One region of the Brucella sp. GW823-FHT04E01 genome, then DNA from elsewhere that is predicted to be linked to it. Evidence: predicted binding sites of a transcription regulator. Region 1 holds the regulator's gene; each other region holds the start of a gene.

Region 1 (3,939 bases):
GAACTATACGATTGTGATCGTCACGCACTCCATGCAGCAGGCCGCGCGTGTTTCGCAGCGCACCGCCATGTTCCACCTCGGCAATCTGGTCGAAGTGGGTGACACGGAAACCATGTTCACCGCGCCGACCGAAAAGCGCACGCAGGACTACATTACCGGACGCTTCGGCTGATCCGGAACTGCGCTTCAACAGATAGACAGTGCGGCTTCCCCGCAATTTATATTACGAGGTCTACTATGCCGTCTCAGCATACCGTTCGCTCCTACGACGAGGAATTGAAGTTTCTCTCCCATAAGATCGCCGAAATGGGCGGACATGCGGAACGTATGGTCGAGCAGTCGGTCGCCGCTATCGTCAATGCGGACAATGCGCTCGCACAGCGCGTCATCTCCGACGATCTCATTCTCGATGCCAGCGAGCGCGAGATTGACGACAAGGCTGTGATGATTATCGCCAAGCGTCAGCCCATGGCTGTGGACCTGCGCGAGATCATCGGCTCGATCCGCATCTCTGCCGATCTGGAACGCGTGGGCGATCTGGGCAAGAATATCGCCAAACGCGTTGCCGCCGTTTCGGAATCACGCCAGCCGGTAAAGCTTTATCGCGGGCTCGAAACACTCGCCGAGCTGGCGCTGACCCAGCTCAAGGATGTTCTCGACGCCTATGCGTCGCGCTCGGTGCAGCAGATCAATGTCGTTCGCGACCGCGACGACGAGATTGATGCCATGTACACGTCACTGTTCCGCGAGCTGCTGACCTACATGATGGAAGATCCGCGCAATATTTCCGCCTGCACGCATCTTCTGTTCTGCGCAAAGAATATCGAGCGTATCGGCGATCACGCGACCAATATTGCGGAGACCGTCTACTACATCGTGACCGGCCTGCAAATGCCGGCCGAACGACCGAAGGAAGACCTGAGCCACGGTATTGTCGTGGATGAGGCGCGTAAACCCTGAACTACAGCCGACCGGACCACGGTCCGGCGGTTGAAAATGAGTGAATAGCGCGGCGGCACGCGGTCGATTGGGGGGATTGTATCCACCGCCCGCCGAATTTGGATAGGGAAATACTGGATGTCACAGGCACCCAAAATCGCTGTGGTAGAAGACGAAGAGGCGCTGAGCGTTCTTCTTCGCTATAATCTTGAGGCAGAGGGCTACCAGGTCGATACAATGCTGCGCGGCGACGAAGCCGAGATCGCCTTGCGCGAGAACGTACCGGATCTGCTCATTCTGGACTGGATGTTGCCGGGCGTATCGGGCATCGAGCTTTGCCGTCGCTTGCGCCAATGGCCGGAAACCGAACGCCTGCCCATCATCATGCTGACGGCACGTGGCGAGGAAAGCGAACGTGTTCGCGGCCTGAGCGTCGGTGCGGACGACTATGTCGTGAAGCCATTTTCGACGCCGGAACTGCTTGCGCGCGTCAAGGCGATGTTGCGCCGGTCGAATCCGAGCATTCTTTCGCACGTGCTGAAAGTGGGCGATCTGGTTCTCGACCGCCAACAGCATCGTGTCTATCGCAAGGAAAAGGAAGTTCGTCTCGGACCAACGGAATTCCGCCTGCTCGAATATTTCATGATGTCGCCCGGTCGTGTCTTCTCGCGTAGCCAGCTTCTGGATGGCGTTTGGGGACCGGATATCTATGTCGACGACCGCACGGTGGACGTCCATGTCGGACGGCTGCGCAAGGCGATCAATGTCGGTCGTGCGCTCGATCCGATCCGCACCGTTCGGGGTGCGGGTTATTCTTTCGGGTGACCGCTGCGGTCATCTCGGCGTCAGGAATTGAACTTGTCCGACCCGCCACGGTATCCGTGGCGGGTCGTTTTTGTCCAAGACCCAGCTTTGCAAGGTGCGGATCGTGCTCGCCCGATTCGCATTGCAACAACCCGAAACGGGTCTCAAAAGCATAATCTCACGCGATGTTACAAATCTGTTGTCAAAGTTGACAAAGAGCAATGGAACCGGCCTGGAAGCAGAAATTCTGCAGAAGATTTGAAACACCACGAATGTGTATGCAAAAAATGTACAAGCAAAGGCGAATTAAGGCAGCGATATGGCGTGTATTGCGAGACTTTGAATCTCGTTAAATCAATATCTTACCTGAATCGCTAATTCTTGTTAAGGAATTGTTAATATATTTAAAGGGCTTGTAGGCACATTCGCAATCTCGATTCGGAATTGTTTTAGGACTTTTCAGCGGTCTCCAGCATTGTTGGGATTTGACCCGTCGCCTTTTTTTGGCCTAAAAATTCCAAAACCTTGAATTCGATTGAGCGACTGTAGGACGTGTGATTTTGATCTTCGTCCTCTTTGACTTGCACCGCAGTCAGACGTTCGCGCGCATCGTTCCAGATGTGTTCGCCTGAATGGATGACTGGATCAGTTAAGGGTCCTAACATGAGACTGAGCCATTGACGCGCGCCGCGAAGTGGAAATTGCCCGCTCTTATCGGGCTGGTGATTGCGCCTTTCGTGGTGACCGGTTGCACGACAACCGGAACCTCGGGAAAAGCCAATTCGGAAAAGACGGCGGCAAGCCACGTCAAATCCGTCAATGGCGTGAAGACCTACACCTACACCGCACGGGACAAGAATTGCCTTGAACGTGCGATGTTCTTCGAATCCAATCGTTCGAGTTCCGACGGTCTTCTGGCTGTTGGTACGGTCGTCATGAACCGTCTCGCGTCGGGACGTTATCCGGATACGATTTGCGGTGTCGTCGGTCAGAAGAACCAGTTTGCGCCCGGTGTGCTTACCCGCCAGATGAATTCCAAGGCGCTGCCTGATGTTCAGGCCGCTGCTGACGCGGTTCTGAAGGGTGAGCGTCATCCGAAGCTCAAGAATGCCATGTTCTTCCACACGGCGGGTCTGAAGTTCCCTTACAACAATATGCATTACGTGCTCGTAGCCGGTGGAAATTCCTTCTACGAGAAGCGCAATCGCGACGGCTCGCTGCAAAATCCGGTCCCGCAGGAGCCATACAATCTGGCTATGGCCTATTCGCCACAATCGCCTTCCGTTCCACAGGATCCGTCTTATGATGTGACCTTGCCACAGACCGGTCCAGTTCCGGGAACGGAACCGACCGTTCAGGTGGCACTCGCGGAAGCGGCAAAGGCTCAAAGTGTGGAACAGAGTACTGGCGCTGGTCCGCAGGCCCGTGGCGAACGACTGGCACGCCATCGCGGTGTGGCTGCACCTCAGCAGGAACAGCATATGCAGGTGGCCTCCTACCAGCCGCAATTCGATACGACAGCCCCGCAGCCGACATCGCTTGGCTATGCTCCGGCAAGCCAGAAGCAGGCTGACGCCATTGGCGCGCTTCTTCTGTCTCAGGACCGTCCAGAAGCACCGCTATAAGAGGCGATTTTACAATCAGATAATCTGCAACGCCGGTCTGGTTCTACCTGACCGGCGTTTTGATTTTTCTGGCTGATTGTCGTCGCTTTCCGGCGAAAGTTTCAGCGATAGATCGGGCGATAGATCACCATCGGAGTGTCGTAGAAATCGACCTGATCCTGCCAGGCACGCCGGTCAGCTCTGCGATCGAGGTCCAGTCGCATGAGACAGTTGGCGAAAGCGTCAGTTTTGGCCTTGAAGCCATAGCTGCGGCAGGTCTGTTCGTCGGCCGCACGACGTTGTTCAGGTGTCATGGTCACGCAGCCCGCCAGAAGGCCGATAACGCCCAGCAAAATAAGCATTTTCTTATTCATTACTGTCTGCTTTCTCCTGCAACTGACTGCAGAATTACTATACTGCAAAGGCAGGAAAAAAGGTGGTGAAATTATGCCGTCTGATAAACTGTCGGTGATTCCATATCCAAAAAGGTCTTCCACCCATGGCTCATGAACAGCTGAACCCAGTCATCGATCCGGTGAAACTCGAACGTCTCGCGGAAGTCGCCGTTCGCGTTGGTCTGCAATTGCGCGAG
Region 2 (3,939 bases), on a different contig from region 1:
TGAGGATGTGGTAAAGCCCCGCAACAGCGTGGCGCTAAGCGAAGAGGAGCTATCGCTGCTTTCGGTCATCGAGATCGACCAGCGCATAGCCCTGCTGCAATCCGAAATAGAGCGATTGAAGACAGAACGCCTCAAGAAGGGCGATAGCCGCGCTGCGGCAGAAGCATTGTTTCGATAGGAATGGGGTCGTCAACGGAAATGGATACCGGAGCACGCAGCCGGAACCATTTCCGGGCGACGCGCTTTAGGAACAACAATCATTGATCTCAGCGATCACTCATCAGCCTCAGCACTGACAATTCGGCTTCAGACTTCGGGAATAGAGTTTTGCGCATTTACATTCAGGTTCTGGCCCTCCTCTGCGGCACAGCCTTCCTTCTCATAGCTTCGGGACTTCACGGTCTTCTATTGCCGCTGCGCGGCGGTGTGGAAGGTTTCTCAGTGGCATCGCTCGGCATGCTCGGCACGACCTGGGCAGGCGGCTTCGTTGCCGGTTGTCTGTTCGCACCGCGTCTTGTGCGCCGCGTCGGTCATGTACGGGCATTCGGTTGCTTTGCCGCATCAGCTGCGGTCATCGCCCTGCTTTCCGGCATCTTCGTGGATGCCACGATCTGGGTGATCCTGCGCGCCTTCACCGGCTTTTCGATGGCTGGCGCCTTCATGGTCATTGAAAGCTGGTTGAATGAGCGTGCGACCAACGAATCGCGCGGCAAGATTTTCGGCATGTACATGATGGTCAACTACGGAGCCACCATGTCCGGCCAGATGCTGGTAGCAGCAGGCGACGTACGCTCCGATCATCTGTTCATGATAAGCGGCATATTCTTCTGCCTGGCTCTCATCCCGACCGCGATCTCCACAGCCGTCAGCCCCAAGCCACTGACGGAAGTGCAGCTTGATCTCAAGGCGCTCTACAATAACTCACCTGCAGCTTTCGTAGGTTGCATCCTGATCGGCATCGCCAATGGCGCCTGGGGTACGCTCGGAGCTGTCTTCGGTGCGAAGTCCGGCATTTCTACCACCGAAATCGCCTTGATGGTCAGTGTCACCATTGCAGCTGGTGCCTTGATGCAGATTCCGATCGGACGCATTTCCGATCTGGTCGACCGGCGTTTCGTTCTGGCAAGCGTTGCGGCGCTGGCGGCACTGGTTGGCCTCATCGCCTTCCTCGTCTCTCCATCCAGCGGCCCTGTCATCATTACGATGACCGGATGCTATGGCGCACTTGCCTATGCACTCTATCCCGTTGCCGTCGCCCACGCCAACGATCATGCGACATCGGAAAGCTTTGTGAAAGTATCGAGCGGGCTTTTGCTGCTTTACGGCTTCGGCACTATGCTCGGACCACTGCTGGCAGCAGCAGCCATGGATATTTTCTGGCCATCCGGCCTCTTCGCCATCACCATGCTCGCGCATATTTCCATCACCGGCTATGCGTTGTTCCGTTCCCGCAAGCGTGCATCCGTCCCGAAAGAAGAGAAAGACCAGTTCAAGAGCATGCCTTCCGAACGTGGAGCAACACCGGAAGCGCTGAACCTCGATCCAAGAGCTGAGACAGAAGGGTGACGGGCGCTGAAAATGACCGTCGATAAATAGAGCCGGTTAAATAGTTGAATCAATATGTTCGGCGGCTGTGTCACAGCCGCCAATGCTGAATTTTGGCATCTTCGCTTTGGAATGCAAACTGCATTCACGACAAAGAAATACCAGCTCGCCAGAGCCGTTCGGTCTCCAATGTCGATGGCTTGAGACGCCTTATCAAACCGCGATCTAAGCGCGGCTTCCCTGTTAGTGACGTGTTACCTGGGATCTCAGTTTTTCAATCTGGTCCTTGAGCATAAGCTTCTTGCGCTTGAGAGATGCAACGTGCAGGTCGTCCATTGCCGGTGACGCTATGGCTTCGGAAATTTCCTGCTCCAGAGCGCCGTGCTTTTTTTCGAGCGTGGCAAGATGGGACTCGATAGCCATCATCAGATCTCCTTTGGTTGATTTCCCTTATTTACGGAACAGCGCAGACCTCGTTTGTCCGTTTACCCGCTATCCCGTCATTCAACCTGCATGAACGCCCGGCACACCTCCTGTATTCCGGGCCAAACACGCAGTCCCGGCTGCCAGGGATACGGTATATTTGTCGCCTTCGACAGCCGCCGTCCATGACAGAACCATGACAGTTTGGCATGAGTTTGGTGCAAAGTCGATTTTGTCGTGGTAGCATTTTCCTGACGCGAAAAATGTGATAAGGGCTTCGCCGGAAACGGGCTGACGCCGCACCTTTTATGGTTTGGCGCGGCCCGTAAAACTATTCAACAGAACGGGGCACCGCATGTCCGATCAGGAACAGGCCGAAATCAGATTGGCCGTCGCACGACTGAAACAGGAACACGCGGATTTCGATGCTGCCATAAACGCCATGATAGCGGTTGGCTGCGACCAATTGCGCGTCCAGCGCATGAAGAAGAAAAAACTCGCAATCAAGGACAAGCTGCAGGAGATGGAAGATCGGGTGATCCCCGACATCATCGCCTGAATGTCCATAATGATCGATGACAGAGCCGGGGTTCGCCCGGCTTTATCATTTTAATATCACCCGAAACATGCACGAAAGAAGCGGAGCAGGAAGATCAATGAGCGTTACTGCCGATGTCGCCATCATCATGGGAAGCCAGTCCGACTGGGAAACCATGCGCCATGCAGCGGACACACTGGAAGCACTCGGCATTTCCTTCGATGCCCGGATCGTTTCCGCGCATCGCACGCCTGACCGGCTCGTTGCCTTTGCCAAAGGCGCCAAGGCGGAAGGGTTCAAGGTCGTTATCGCAGGTGCGGGCGGCGCGGCTCACCTGCCCGGCATGGCTGCAGCCATGACACCGCTGCCTGTCTTCGGCGTTCCGGTCCAGTCCAAGGCCCTTTCGGGTCAGGATTCGCTCCTCTCCATCGTGCAGATGCCAGCTGGCATTCCCGTCGGCACGCTCGCCATCGGTCGCGCCGGTGCGGTCAACGCCGCCCTTCTCGCCGCCGCCGTTCTGGCGCTTTACGATGAGGCGCTTGCAGCCCGCCTCGATGAATGGCGCACTGCGCAAACGGAAAGCGTGGCTGAGCGCCCTTCAAACGAGGCCTGATATGAACAACTCCGCACTCAATTCTGCACTCCGGCCCGGTGCAACGATCGGCATCATCGGCGGCGGTCAGCTCGGCAGAATGCTTGCCATGGCCGCAGCACGTCTCGGTTTTGAAACGGTGATCCTGGAGCCACAGGCCGATTGCCCGGCAGCACAGGTTGCCAATCGCCAGATCATTGCCGCCTATGACGATCCGAAAGCGCTTGCAGAACTTGCAGCAGCGTCCGACGTCATTACCTACGAGTTCGAGAACGTGCCGGTCAGCGCTGCCGACAGGCTGGCCGAAATCGCTCTGGTCTTTCCTCCCCCGGCAGCGCTTGAAGTCTCGCAGGATCGCTTTACGGAAAAGCAGTTCCTCAACTCCAGCGACATCGAGACGGCACCCTGGCGTCTTGTGGACGATGAAGAGACCCTGATTGCAGCTCTGGGCGCACTTGGCGAGCGCGGCATCCTGAAAACGCGGCGTCTTGGTTATGACGGCAAGGGACAGGTCCGCCTGACATCACTCGACGAGTCCGAAGCTCACAAGGCGATTCTCGCGATCAATCGTGCCCCGGCCATCCTCGAAGGCTTCGTCGATTTCGAGCGCGAAGTTTCGGTGATCGCAGCACGTGACCGCTCCGGCAATGTCGCAATCTTCGATATTGCCGAAAACGTTCACAAGGACGGCATCCTTGCGACTTCGACCGTACCGGCTGCCGTTTCCAAAAACACGGCAGAAGCAGCCCGCAAGGCCGCTGCAAAGCTTCTGAACGGGCTTGATTATGTCGGTGTGCTCGGACTTGAGTTCTTCGTCCTGAAGGATGGCACGCTACTGGCA
Region 3 (3,939 bases), on a different contig from region 1:
GTGCAAACAGCGGACCGCACATTTCGGCACCCACCGGCACGCGGTAGAACAGTTTCGAGGTCGCGCGCGCATCGCCTTCCGTATCGACCGCCCAAAGTCCGTCCGTGCGACCGGTACCCTTGTTGCTGTTGCCATCGGTTGCGACCCAAAGCCGACCGGCACTGTCGACGGCGGCGTTGTCCGGCATACCGAACCAGCCATTGCGCGTCGTATCGGTGGAGAAGCTGGCACCGACTTCTGCCACGGAAGGATCGCCGCATTTCAGCAGCACTTCCCACTTGCCTGTCGTGGCGGCAAAATCCTGACCATCTTCCTCGATCTCGATGATATGGCCAAAGGCATTCTTGGCGCGCGGATTGGCGGCGTCCACCTGATCGTCCTTGCGCTTCGTGTTGTTGGTGAGCATGACATAAACACGGCCATTGACCGGGTTCGGCTGCACGTCCTCGGGGCGGTCCATCTTGGTCGCGCCGAGGAGATCACCGGCACGCCGGGTTTCGATCAGAACATCGGCCTGACTTTTGAAGCCGTTCTGCTCGGTCAGCGGACCCTGACCGAATACCAGCGGCATCCACTCGACCTTGCCATCTTCATGGAATTTGGCCACGTGAAGCGTGCCTTCATCCAGCAGGTCCATATTGGCAGCGCGATCATCCGGGTTGAACTTGCCCGCCGTCACAAACTTGTAGACATAGTCGAAGCGTTCGTCGTCGCCCAGATAGAAGACCACGCGCCCGTCCTTGTTGACGATGGATTCGGCACCCTCATGCTTGAAACGGCCAAGCGCGGTCCGCTTCTTCGGCACGGCGTTCGGATCGGACACATCGACCTCGACGATCCAGCCAAAGCGGTTCGGTTCGTTCGGCTCCTTGGAAACATCGAAACGGTCGTAGAAACGTCCCCATTCGTATGAGCCGTCGGGAATGCCCATGCGCTTGTAATTGGCCGTTTCCGCGTGACCTTCCGGCAGTTCGCCAATGAAATAGCCATGGATGTTTTCCTCGGCCATGATGTAGGTGCCCCAGGGCGTGACGCCGCCTGCACAATTGTTGACCGTGCCGAAAACCTTGGTGCCGGAAGGATCGGCATTGGTCTTGACGCGATCATGACCGGCGGCGGGACCGCTCAGCGCCATCTCGGTATTGGAGGTGATGCGGCGATTGTTTGCACCGTCGAGCACCGGTTGCCACTTGCCGTCCTGCTTGCGGATTTCGACAATCGTGCCGCCATGGGCGGCCATTTCGATATCCACCTGTTCCTTCGAAAGCGGAGCCTGCTCCACCTTGCCGTCAACGATCTTGACGAGGCCGGGGAACATCAGATGCGGATTGGTATATTCGTGATTGACCACGAGGAAGCCATGTTCCGGCGATTCCTCGATGGCGATATAGCCGACATAATCATTGTTGTAGCCGAACTGGCGCGCCTGCGCTTCGGCTGACTGTTTGGTTGGATCGAATTCCGGCGCATCGGCGAAAAGCTTGTCGCCCCAGCGCAAAAGCACATCGGCGTCATAGCCTTCCGCGACATGGTGATGGGCATCCACACCGGCTTCGACTTCCTTGAAGGAAAAGGCCGAACCGGATGCAGCGCGCGCATCACCGGCGCTCAACAGGGCGAGCGGGCTGACCGTTGCCGCAATGGCCGAGACAGCGAGCGATCCACGCAGAAAGCCACGGCGGGAAAAGCGCCGGCTGATGATTTCGCCCATGGTTGGATTATCGGACGGATTGCGCGGATCGGCATCTGCTTCTTCCAACTGGCTGGTCTTGAACAGACTTTGCTGGGAAAGATTCTCTGACATTGCTGGCTCCCTATCGAATTGTGGAGTTGCAAATTAGAAGCACTAGATGACAGCCGGACGACATCGGGCTGTCCAAATTGGATTCCCACATACATCGCGGGCCTGCATGGTTGCGTCTCTGTTGTCCGCTCAGGTTTTGTATGAGTGAAGACGCGCATCGCTGATGCGATAATTATTCAAACTGATAGACCAGCAGCCCAACTCTGCCTACTCTGTCAGTATAATTTCATTCCAGATTTGAGATATATTCGCTCTTCAGCAAGTATATAGGTGAAGAATGGCTATTGAAATCTCATTGAAGCCCGGATTCTTGGTCATGAATGGCGATGATCACGAGTATGTTTTGGTGACACTAACCAATAACGGACAAGGTTTTTCCGGAGAGGTAAATATATATTCCGATAATTCGACAGAGCTTTTAACTGCGCAGTTCGGTATTGACGAAAGCACTATAGTTACAAAGCCGGATGGCACATATGAAGCTGGCTTCTCATCAGATTATGTTGGGCGATCAAAACCGCCACATAGCGGCCCTCTGCCCACGATGAATGGTACAATTTACTTTCAATACGCTGACGATCATGGCGTCAATACCGCCTGCAATGTCTCTATCGGAGCACTGGACGAATAATATTATGGGCTAATTGCCAAATATCCTCCCAAACCCGGATGTGTCGTCACATCCATCTCATGTTTGAAACGCTATAGCTGACCCGGCCAGAAAATGTTCTAACCAGCTGTAGAATAATTTTGCCGGTAAATACGCTTTCAGATAAAACCATCCCGGTTTATCGATTGAGGGGTTGGTTATGACCGACGCGACGGCTGCACGACGCAATATTGTTATCCTGACGATTGCACAGGCACTGGGCGCTTCCAGCCCGCCTATCGTGATTTCGCTTGGCGGTCTGGTGGGCCAGAAACTGTCTTCCGATCCAGCACTCGTCACGCTGCCCGTCAGCCTGTTCAATCTCGGCCTTGCGCTTGGCACACTGCCTGCCGCTTTCTTCATGCGCCAGTTCGGACGCCGCAATGCCTATATGCTGGGCGCGCTTGTCGGCGCTGCGGCAGGTGTGATCGCAGCTGCAGGTATTTTTGCCGCCTCATTCCTCGTCTTCTGTCTCGGAACGTTGACTGCCGGTTTCTACGCCTCTTATGTCCAGAGCTATCGCTTTGCCGCGACCGATGCGGCAACGGGCGACATGAAGGCGCGCGCCATATCATGGGTCATGGTGGGTGGGCTCGTTGCGGCAATCGTTGGGCCACAGCTCGTCATCTGGACACGCGATACCATTCCGGATGCGATGTTTGCTGGCAGTTTCCTCAGCCAGGCTGTTCTTGGGCTTCTCGCCCTCCCCGTCCTTTTCATGCTGCGCGCACCGAAGGTCCGGAAAGATCCGAACGCTATCCATGATACAGGCCGCCCGCTGGGCGAAATTCTCCGTTCACCGCGCTTCATCCTTTCCGTGGCTGCTGGCGTCTGTTCCTATGCGCTGATGACTTTCGTGATGACGGCAGCGCCCATCGCCATGGTCGGCCATGGCCATTCCGTCGATCATGCGGCCCTTGGCATCCAGTGGCATGTGCTTGCCATGTTCGCGCCAAGCTTCTTCACCGGAAAGCTCATCACCCGTTTCGGCAAGGAAAAGATCACCGCGCTCGGTCTGGTTTTGATCGCGTTCTCCGCCATTATTGCATTGGGAGGCTTTGATGTCGGTCATTTCTGGGGTGCGCTGATCTTCCTCGGTATCGGCTGGAATTTCGGCTTTATTGGCGCGACTGCCATGGTGACCGACTGCCACACGCCAGCTGAACGCGGCAAGGCGCAGGGCGCCAATGATTTCATCATGTTTGGTACAGTGGCCTGCGCTTCGTTCTTTGCAGGGTCGCTGCTGCATTCGTCAGGCTGGGAAACCATCAACTGGCTCGTCTTCCCGATCGTTGCCCTTGTTCTGGTTCCGCTTATCCTGCGCCTGAAGCCGAAAGAGGCAGCAGCCGAAGCCTGACCGATTAAAAACCCTGCTCTTTCATCCAGAGCCTGCCGCCTTCGGACACCGCGTCATAAACAGCGCCACCGAGGGCGGCGCCGATATCCGTATGCAAACCCGCATATGATGCTGCCTCTCCCGCCTGCC

The links. Region 1 encodes PhoB, which activates phosphate uptake and scavenging genes when phosphate is short. Its sites were predicted from a motif close to TGTCATNNANCTGTCAT; they were not measured.
Region 2: AC1RHM_RS20300 (YdcH family protein) is a predicted target of PhoB. The motif match lies at 2,154-2,170, and genes of this name have one in related genera.
Region 3: AC1RHM_RS06715 (PhoX family protein) is a predicted target of PhoB. The motif match lies at 1,851-1,867, and genes of this name have one in related genera.

What each region holds. Positions count from the first base shown of each region.
Region 1 is NZ_JBXAIK010000004.1:682,058-685,996, reverse strand. It holds gene pstB (phosphate ABC transporter ATP-binding protein PstB) at 1-172, shown strand, start outside; gene phoU (phosphate signaling complex protein PhoU) at 238-960, shown strand; gene phoB (phosphate regulon transcriptional regulator PhoB) at 1,078-1,764, shown strand; gene AC1RHM_RS18340 (cell wall hydrolase) at 2,421-3,368, shown strand; gene AC1RHM_RS18335 (hypothetical protein) at 3,470-3,721, opposite strand; gene AC1RHM_RS18330 (aminopeptidase) at 3,847-3,939, shown strand, end outside.
Region 2 is NZ_JBXAIK010000005.1:113,179-117,117, forward strand. It holds gene AC1RHM_RS20285 (DUF1192 family protein) at 1-178, shown strand, start outside; gene AC1RHM_RS20290 (MFS transporter) at 328-1,566, shown strand; gene AC1RHM_RS20295 (YdcH family protein) at 1,789-1,971, opposite strand; gene AC1RHM_RS20300 (YdcH family protein) at 2,324-2,527, shown strand; gene purE (5-(carboxyamino)imidazole ribonucleotide mutase) at 2,625-3,119, shown strand; gene AC1RHM_RS20310 (5-(carboxyamino)imidazole ribonucleotide synthase) at 3,121-3,939, shown strand, end outside.
Region 3 is NZ_JBXAIK010000002.1:262,465-266,403, forward strand. It holds gene AC1RHM_RS06715 (PhoX family protein) at 1-1,804, opposite strand, end outside; gene AC1RHM_RS06720 (hypothetical protein) at 2,082-2,435, shown strand; gene AC1RHM_RS06725 (MFS transporter) at 2,614-3,810, shown strand; gene AC1RHM_RS06730 (adenosylcobinamide amidohydrolase) at 3,815-3,939, opposite strand, start outside.